2 regions of the Nocardiopsis alba genome follow, and region 2 is predicted to be linked to the other one. Evidence: predicted binding sites of a transcription regulator. Region 2 holds the regulator's gene; the other holds the start of a gene.
What was found. The regulator LexA, encoded in region 2, represses DNA repair genes until DNA is damaged. The targets are predictions, from matches to a motif close to TCGAACANNTGTTCGA.
Positions count from the first base shown of each region.

Region 1: TR33_RS20190 (DUF6504 family protein) is a predicted target of LexA. The motif match lies at 1,635-1,650, and genes of this name have one in related genera.

Region 1 covers NZ_BAZE01000012.1:24,830-28,990, reverse strand. The annotation lists gene TR33_RS20200 (peptidoglycan recognition protein family protein) at 1-482, shown strand, start outside; gene TR33_RS20195 (GNAT family N-acetyltransferase) at 651-1,238, shown strand; gene TR33_RS20190 (DUF6504 family protein) at 1,263-1,550, opposite strand; gene TR33_RS20185 (serine/threonine-protein kinase) at 1,875-4,091, shown strand; gene TR33_RS20180 (quinone oxidoreductase family protein) at 4,113-4,161, shown strand, end outside.
Region 2 covers NZ_BAZE01000012.1:155,709-159,869, reverse strand. The annotation lists gene TR33_RS20760 (vitamin B12-dependent ribonucleotide reductase) at 1-321, opposite strand, end outside; gene nrdR (transcriptional regulator NrdR) at 481-1,008, opposite strand; gene lexA (transcriptional repressor LexA) at 1,710-2,384, shown strand; gene TR33_RS20745 (alpha/beta hydrolase family protein) at 2,442-3,533, shown strand; gene TR33_RS20740 (hypothetical protein) at 3,538-4,161, opposite strand, start outside.

The sequences.
Region 1 (4,161 bases), 130 kb from region 2:
CGGCCGACATGCGGGCCGTGTACCGATACCACGCGGCCGACCTGGGCTGGGGCGACATCGGCTACCACCTGCTCATCGACCCCGAGGGCACGATCTACGAAGGACGGCACTCGGGCGAGGACGGCGTGCCCGTCTTCTCCGGTCCGCCCCTGCCCGGTCTGGCCCGTTCGGTGACCGCGGGTCACGCGGTCGGGTTCAACCACGGGAACGTCGGTGTGTGCCTGCTCGGCGACTTCACCGACGGCCTGCCCACTCAGGCCGCTCAGGACTCGCTGGTCTCTCTGCTCCGCCTGCTGTGCGCGCTGACCGGGATCGATCCGGGCCGGGACATCGAGTACGTGAACCCGGACACCGGGGTGGTGACCCCGCAGGAGGCGGTCGCCCGCCACCGGGACTGGCTGGACACCGCCTGCCCCGGCGACGCCTTCTCCGAGGTCTTCGACACCCTGATCCGGGAGCGGGTGGCCCGAGGCCTGCTCTGATCCCCTACGCGTTCGGCCCGGCGCCCTCCGTCGGGCCGAACGCGCCCTCGACGGGCGGCCCGATCGGCCGCCCCGCCCTTGCGCGTCTCCCGGAACGAACACATAGGGTGATCGGACCCCGCGCCGTCCATAACCCGTTTACCTGGAGAAAGAGGGACGAGAGCCACCATGACCAGCGCCCGGAGCACGCCGATCATGCCCGCGGTCATCCTCGAGACCGAACGGCTGCGACTGCGATCCGCGCTCGAAAGCGACATCGATGACGTGTACGCCTCCTGCACCGACCCCGGGCTCCAGCGATGGATCCCGATCCCCGCTCCGGGAGAGCCCTACACCCGCGAGTCGGCCGAACACTTCTGCCTGACTCTGGCCCCGTCCATCCGCACCTCCGGGGACGGCCAGCACTGGGCGATCCTGGAGCGCGAGAGCGGGCGTTTCATCGGTTCGATGTCCCTCCTGCGCACGGAGTGGCCCGCGATGGTCACCGAGATCGGCTACTGGATCTCCCCCTGGGGCCGTGGAAGGGGCTATGCCACCGAGGCGACCGTGGCCGTCTCCCGCTGGGCCCTCGGCCAGGGGTTCCAACGGATCGAGATCAAGGCCGCCACCGGCAACACCGCCTCCCGCCGGGTGGCCGAGGCCGCCGGTTTCGTCGCCGAGGGCGTCGAACGCAACGCGATGCCCCTGCACGAGGGACGCGCCGACCTGGCCGTGTACAGCCTCGTCCCCTCCGACGTACGGTCCGAGGCCGACTGAGGCACCCCGGCACGAGCGTCCGGGTCAGCCCCAGACCCGGGCCAGGGTCCACTCCCGCGTGATGGTGTCGTGCCGCAGTTCGTACACCCCCTGGGAGTAGGCGGACCCCGCCTCCACCCTCCAGTGCCGACATTCGGGCGCCCAGGAGCCTTCGCCCGGCTTCCGTAGCGAACTCAGGGTCACCCAGTGGTCGAGGATCCTGCGGATCCCGTAGACCCTTCCGTTCCAGACGAACCTGGCCGGACGCCCCTCGTCCTCCACGACGGTGACGTCCGCCCCGTAGTACCGCCCCACGACGACTCCCCCCGGCATCGACCGACCTCCAACGACGTCCGATGGTGCTGAGTCGAGGGCACACCACCAGGTGCCCACCCGTGGGGAAGTACGGCCGGGCATTCGAACAAGCATTCGAATACTAGCGAAGGAGGCTCCGGTCCGGAACCGTTTCCGCTCAGGAGACGTCCCCACCTGTGACACCATCGCCGGAACCCGGCGTTCCCGCCTTCGAAGGTGTACGAGAGTCATGGGCGGCGCCGATCCCACCACCGGGTCGAACCCCCCGCCCGAAACGCGCCCGGGCGGGGCGTCGATACGCTGTCAGGCGCGAACCACACGATCTACGAGGGACCCCCTACTGTGACGTCCAAGGGCCACGAAAGCGGCAAACCCCTGCGCGCGGGGGACCCGCGTGAACTCGACGGTTACCGCGTCGTCAGCCGACTCGGGCGCGGCGGCATGGGAACCGTCTACCTCGCCGAGGATCCCGCCGGCCACCCCGTCGCCGTGAAACTGATCCACCCCGATCTGGCCGACGACGAATCCTTCCGCAGGCGCTTCGCCCGCGAGGTGGACGCCGCCCGACGCGTGGCCCGTTTCTCCACCGCCGGCGTCATCGACGCCCGCCTGGAGGGCGAGCCCCTGTTCATCGTGTCGGAGTACGTTCCCGGTCCCAACCTCGACGAGGCCGTACGGCACGGGGAGCCCATGCGCGGCGGCACCCTGGACGGCCTGGCCATGGGCGTGGCCGCGGCGCTCACCGCCATCCACGGTTCCGGGGTGATCCACCGCGACCTGAAACCGGCCAACGTCCTGCTCTCCCCGGTCGGACCGAAGGTCATCGACTTCGGGATCGCCCGCGCCCTGGACGATTCCAGTGGCGGCATCACCCGCTCCAGCCAGCTCATGGGCACCCCCTCCTACATGGCGCCGGAGCTGATCCTCGGCGAGCAGGCGACCCCCGCCGCCGACATCTTCGCCTGGGGCTGCCTGGTCGCCTTCGCCGGTACCGGACGCGCCCCCTTCGACGCCGCCACCGTGCCCGCCGTACTGCACAACATCTCCTCCGCGGAACCGAGGTTGGACGGCCTGGACCCGAGCCTGCTCGACCTGGTCGGCTCCACCCTCGACAAGAACCCCGACAACCGCCCCACCTCCCAGCAGCTCCTGGCCCGGCTCACCGGGCAGGAGTCCCCGGAGGAGTCGGTGGTGCGACGCACGATCAGCACCTCCTGGGCCCCGCCGAGTTCGGCCCCGGTCGCGGGCACCCCGCCCCAGGAGACGGTCGAGGAGCTCCCCCGGGAAGAGGCGGCACCGCCACCGACCGCGGTCGCTCCCACGCTTCCCGCGCCCGACCAGGGGCGGGTCCCCACGGGAGGGTCCACCCCTCCCGGCGGGCAGAACGCCGCTCCTCAGCCCCACATACCGGGTCCGTACGCCCAGCGACCGCCCTCCGGCCCCCAGGAGGCACCGGCCCATCCGCCGCAGGCCGGCCACCCCTACGGAGCCCGACCGCAGGGCCCGGGCTCGGGTCAGGGTCAGGGCCCCTACGCGGGGGTCCCACAGGGGCCCGGCCACGGCGGATGGCACAACGGCGGCCACCCCGTGCCGACCCATCAGGGTGGGCACCCCGGCCCCTCCCCCGCCCACGGTCAGCCCGCCTTCGGCGCCCACAGCGGACCCGGCGGTCCCGGGGGGCCCGGCACGCCCGGTGGTCCGGGTTCCGCCCCTGAGAACGGCGGGTCCGGTGGGCGACGCCGCCTCATGCTCATCGGCGGCGGCGCGACCGCGCTGGTCCTGGTGGCGGTGATCGGCGGCGCCGTCCTGTTCTCCGGTTCCTCCGCGCCTCCGGAGAACACCACCAGCCTCTACTCGCACGACTTCGCCACCGACCCCGGCTGGTCCTCCTACGAGTTTGACCCTCAGGACCCGGACACCGGCCAGGTCTCCTACTGGGGCGCCCAGAACGCCATGATGCTCTGGCTCGATCCCGAGTCCGGCCCCTCCCGGGGCTCGGTCGTCCCCTACGAGCGCGAGACGCCCGACGGGATCCTCGTCCGGACCACGATGATCGCGCTGGAGGGGCCCGGGGAGTCCACGTCGGGGGTGCGCTGCTGGGACCAGGAGGACGACGAGCGCACCACGTACGAGGCTCTGCTGCGCTTCGACGGCGCCGAGGCGCAGATCCGCCGGGTGACGGAGGAGAGCGGTGACAACGCGCTCGCCTCCACCACCGACCTCGGCGGTTTCCGCACCTACGATCTCTTCGATGAGGAGAGCGACGTCGAGGGGCTGCCCTACCGGGCCGACCTCGGTGACCTGGTCACCAACGAGATCGCCCTCTCCTGCGAGTACGTGGTCGAGGACGATCAGGACCCCTACATGGACCTGCGCATGTGGGTCAACGACGAGCTGGTCCTTCAGACCAAGGACGACCAGCCGCTCCCGGACGACTCCTCTCTCGACGACGAGGAACGCCGTCGGGTCGGGATCGTGTTGCGTCCCGGTGCCGCCAATGACCCGATCGGCGCCGCCTACACCGACTACTCTCTCTACCGGATCGACCCCGAGGACTGACCCCATCCCAGGAGGAACGACATGCGCGCCATCGTGATCGAGGAGTTCGGTGGACCCGAGGTCCTGCGCC
Region 2 (4,161 bases):
GGTGTCGGTGTAGACCCCGACGACGCGGTCGATGAGCTGCTTGAGGCTCCACTCGCGCTCGGGGGTGCCGAGCGCGCCACGGAAGTACTTGCTGGCCACGATCTGGGTCGCGTTCACCGACCAGGTCGTGGGGAACTCCACGCCGCGCTGCTCGAAGTTGACGCTGCCGTCGCGCCAGTTCGTCATGACGACGTCCCGACGCTCCCACTCCAGCGTGTCGTAGGGGTGGGTACCGGCGGTCGTGAAGACCCGCTTGATCTTCAGGCCCTTGCGCGACCCCTTGCCCTTGCGTCCCGTAGGGCCGCTGGTGGTTTCCGTCATGACGGAGTCTCCCCGAAATACTGATCGTGCGCGGAAACGCTGATGCCCGCGCGGATGTCCCTGGTGGCGGGGTGGGTCGACCACGGCGGCGTGCTCCCTCGCCGTGAGGTCGACCACCCGGGATGATGGCTCCGGACGTCGCGATGGACGTCCGGACTGCTAGCCCGAAGTTGTGGTGTCGATCGCGGGTCGGGGCGATCCGTTCCCCTCGGACGGTTCCTCCCGCTTCGAGGGGTCCTCCCCTCGGTCACGGCGCAGACCGGCGATCTCGGCCTCGAAGTCGGCCAGGCTCTCGAAGCCCCGATAGACGCTGGCGAAGTGCAGGTAGGCGACCTCGTCCAGGTCGCGCATCGGGCCGAGGATGGCCAGCCCGATCTCGTGGGCGGGGACCTCGGCCACGCCTCTGGACCGGATCTCCTCCTCGACCTTTTGCCCCAGTTTGGCGAGGGCGTCCTCGGAGACCGGGCGCCCCTGACAGGCGCGGCGGACGCCGGCGATGACCTTGGTGCGGCTGAAGGGCTCGGTGACCCCGGAGCGCTTGGCGACCATGAGCAGGACGGTCTCCTGCGTGGTGAAGCGGCGTTCGCAGACCGGGCAGGTGCGGCGGCGTCTGATGGCCGCGCCGTCGTCGGTGGACCTGCTGTCGATCACCCGGGTGTCCGGATGGCGGCAGAACGGACAGTGCATCCCGGTTCACCTGCTTCCCTCGACCCGAACAACGACCCGTAGGTCTACTTAACCACAACTTCTAGGCGCAAGCCCCATCGGCAACACCAGATGTTGTGGTCGAACCTAGCCCTCCGCAGCGCGGGTCGCAACCTTGACGACGGCGTGTTCCCGGGCTCGCGTCGAGGACCCTCGCGGGGCGCTCGGAGAGGGGGGTGGAGACGGGGGCGGGGCGGTGCCGGACACCGGCGTCAAGACTACGGGAACGGAGGGCGCGCGCCCTCCGTCCGGCGATCCGCCGGAGCGGCGTCCGCCCCTTACGAGGCGGGCCTTTCCGGCCCGTTCGGACCCTCGACCGACTTCCACGAGACGAACCCCATACCGCCCTCGGACCGACCCCCGGAAAGCCGTTTTCGACATTGGCCGAACACCCTCGGACGAAGACGCGCGAACGCCCGATCGAGGGGACCCGAAAACGTCCATCGAAAAGGCCCGGTCATATCTCCACGACCCTCGAACGCTTGTTTGATATCACCGTGTGCAACGACTAATCTTGACCTTGTTTTCACGCCGGTTTCACCACCCCGCGGACCAGCCGGTCGGCAGGGCCGGCACCGGACACCCGAACAGGCCCTGACCGAACCGAACACCGAGGAGGCCCGGCCGTGCCGGAGGACAACCCCGGAGCCGATCACTCCGGAAACACCACCGTTCTTTCGCCCGTGGGTGACACGGGCGGTGTCACGCCCGTCGCCCCCAAACTCACCGCGCGCCAACAGAGCGTTCTCAACTGCATCCAGCGTTATGTTCGCGAACGCGGTTATCCGCCCTCGATCCGGGAGATCGGCGAGACGGTCGGCCTTTCCAGCCCCTCCAGCGTGGCCCACCAGCTCAAGGTGCTCCAGCGCAAGGGCTACCTGCGCCGTGACCAGAATCGGCCACGCGCCGTGGAACTGTGCGTTCCCGGCCGCGACGAGGGCCAGAGCCTGACCCACGACCAGCTCACCGCCGACGCCACCCGCGCCGCCTCGGTGCCCTTGGTGGGACGGATCGCCGCGGGCGGCCCGATCCTGGCCGAGGAGTCGGTCGAGGACGTCCTGGCGCTGCCCCGTCAGCTGGTCGGCGAGGGGCGTCTGTTCATGCTCACCGTGGTCGGCGACTCCATGACCGACGCCGCCATCACCGACGGCGACCTGGTGGTGGTCCGCCAGCAGCCCAACGCCGAGAACGGCGACATCGTCGCGGCCATGCTGGACGACGAGGCCACCGTGAAGGTGTTCCACCGCGGGGCCGACGGTCACGTGCGTCTGATGCCGCGCAACGACGCCTACGAGCCGATCGACGGCGACGAGGCCACCATCCTGGGCAAGGTCGTCACGGTCATGCGCCGCGTCTGACCCCCTCCGCGAACGGTGGAGGGCGCGGCCCACGGACCGGCCGATACTCTGAAGAACGTGTCCATTCGTGTCCGTGTTCCCGCCCTCCCCGACCGTTCCTCCCGACGTACCCTCCTCACGTCGGCCGTGATCGCCGTCGCGCTGTCCGCCTCCGCCTGCTCCCCCGGCGACGAGGGGCCCGAACCTCCCGGGCTCTCCGCCGACGGCCGCGACGTGACCTTCGAGGGCGGCGGGTTCACCGTCGAAGGCTCCTTCACCCACCCCGAATCCCCGGACGGGGAGCCGGTGCCGGGCGCCCTCATCATCTCCGGCAGCGGGCCGACGAACCGGAACGGCAACAGCGACGGCCGCCCCGAGGCCGACACCAACCTCAACCTCTCCCGGGTCCTGGCCGGCGCCGGGGTGGCCTCCCTGCGCTACGACAAGTTCGGCAGCGGCGACCCCGACACCTGGGACGAGAAGACCGTCGAGGCCATGGGCGAGGACATCGATCCCCTGCTCTTCGACGCCCAGATGGCCGCCGCCTACGAGGAGCTGATCGCCCAGCCCGAGGTGGACCCCGAACGCACCCTGATCGTCGGCCACAGCGAAGGCGCCCTGTTCGCCCTGCGCGCCCGAGAGGTGCTGGAGGACGCCGACCCCGCCCTGGTGCTGGCCGCCCCGCCCGGGGCCCGCATGCTCGACGTCATCGACCGACAGATCACCGAGCAGGTCCGCACCGCCGAGGCCCAGGGCGCCGTGAACGAGTCCGACGCCGCGATGATCCTCTCCGACATCCGGACGGCCCGCGCCCTCGTCCGCGCCGGAGACGAACTGGACATGTACGACCCGACCGGGATCTTCGCGCCTCAGAACCAGGACTTCCTCGCCTGGATCGACGCCTTCGACCCGGTCGACCTCGCCCGCGACCTGCCGGACGACACCCCGGTCCTGGTGTTGTGGGGCGAGGAGGACGCCCAGATCCCCCGGGACGAGATCGATCGGCTCATGACCGGGTTCGAGGACGCCGAGCGGGTGGACCTGCCCGGCACCGACCACGTCCTGCGCGAGTACGACGACTCCCCCGGCGCGGCCGCCCTCGACGGCGACCGGCCCTTCTCCCCCGACGTGGCCCCGGCCCTGGAGAGGTTCGTCGACGGGCTCTGGTGAGCCCTCAGTCGGCCGCGGTGCCCTCGGGCAGCTCGGCCACGATCGAACGGGCCAGACGCTCGGCGTCCTCGGCCGCGCTCTCCCCGTCGACCGATCCGGTGGCCTCGTAGTCGGTGGCGGCGGTGTAGCAGGTCTCGACGTACAGGTTGGAGACCCGCACCCCGGTACAGCCCACCTCGAAGGCCCCGGTCTCGACCCACCGGAGCGCCTCGTCCCCCAGGTCGTCGACCGGTTCGGGCTCGTGCCCCTGCGCGGTGGAGGAGAGGGTGCCGGAGGCGACGTCCGGCCCTCCCTCGACCGGGGCGGCCACCAGGACGAGGGTGGCGGCGGCGGGCACGGAGGCGCCCTCCCCCTCCGGGGTGGCCCAGCGGCACTGCCAGCCGGTACCGAAGGTGTCCTGAGCGGTACCGACGGTCTCCTCGACCTCGAGCCGGTGGTCGGGGACGATCTCGTCGAGGACCTCGGTCCGCCCGATCCCGCATTCGGGGGCGGCCTCGAATTCTCCGCGCTCACCCCCCGAGGTCAACAGGTACCAGGCCAGGAGACCGGAGGCGGCCAGGACGATCAGGGCCAGGACCACCAGGGCGGTGGTGGCGAACACACGGCTCTGCGGTGGCGGTGTCCCCGG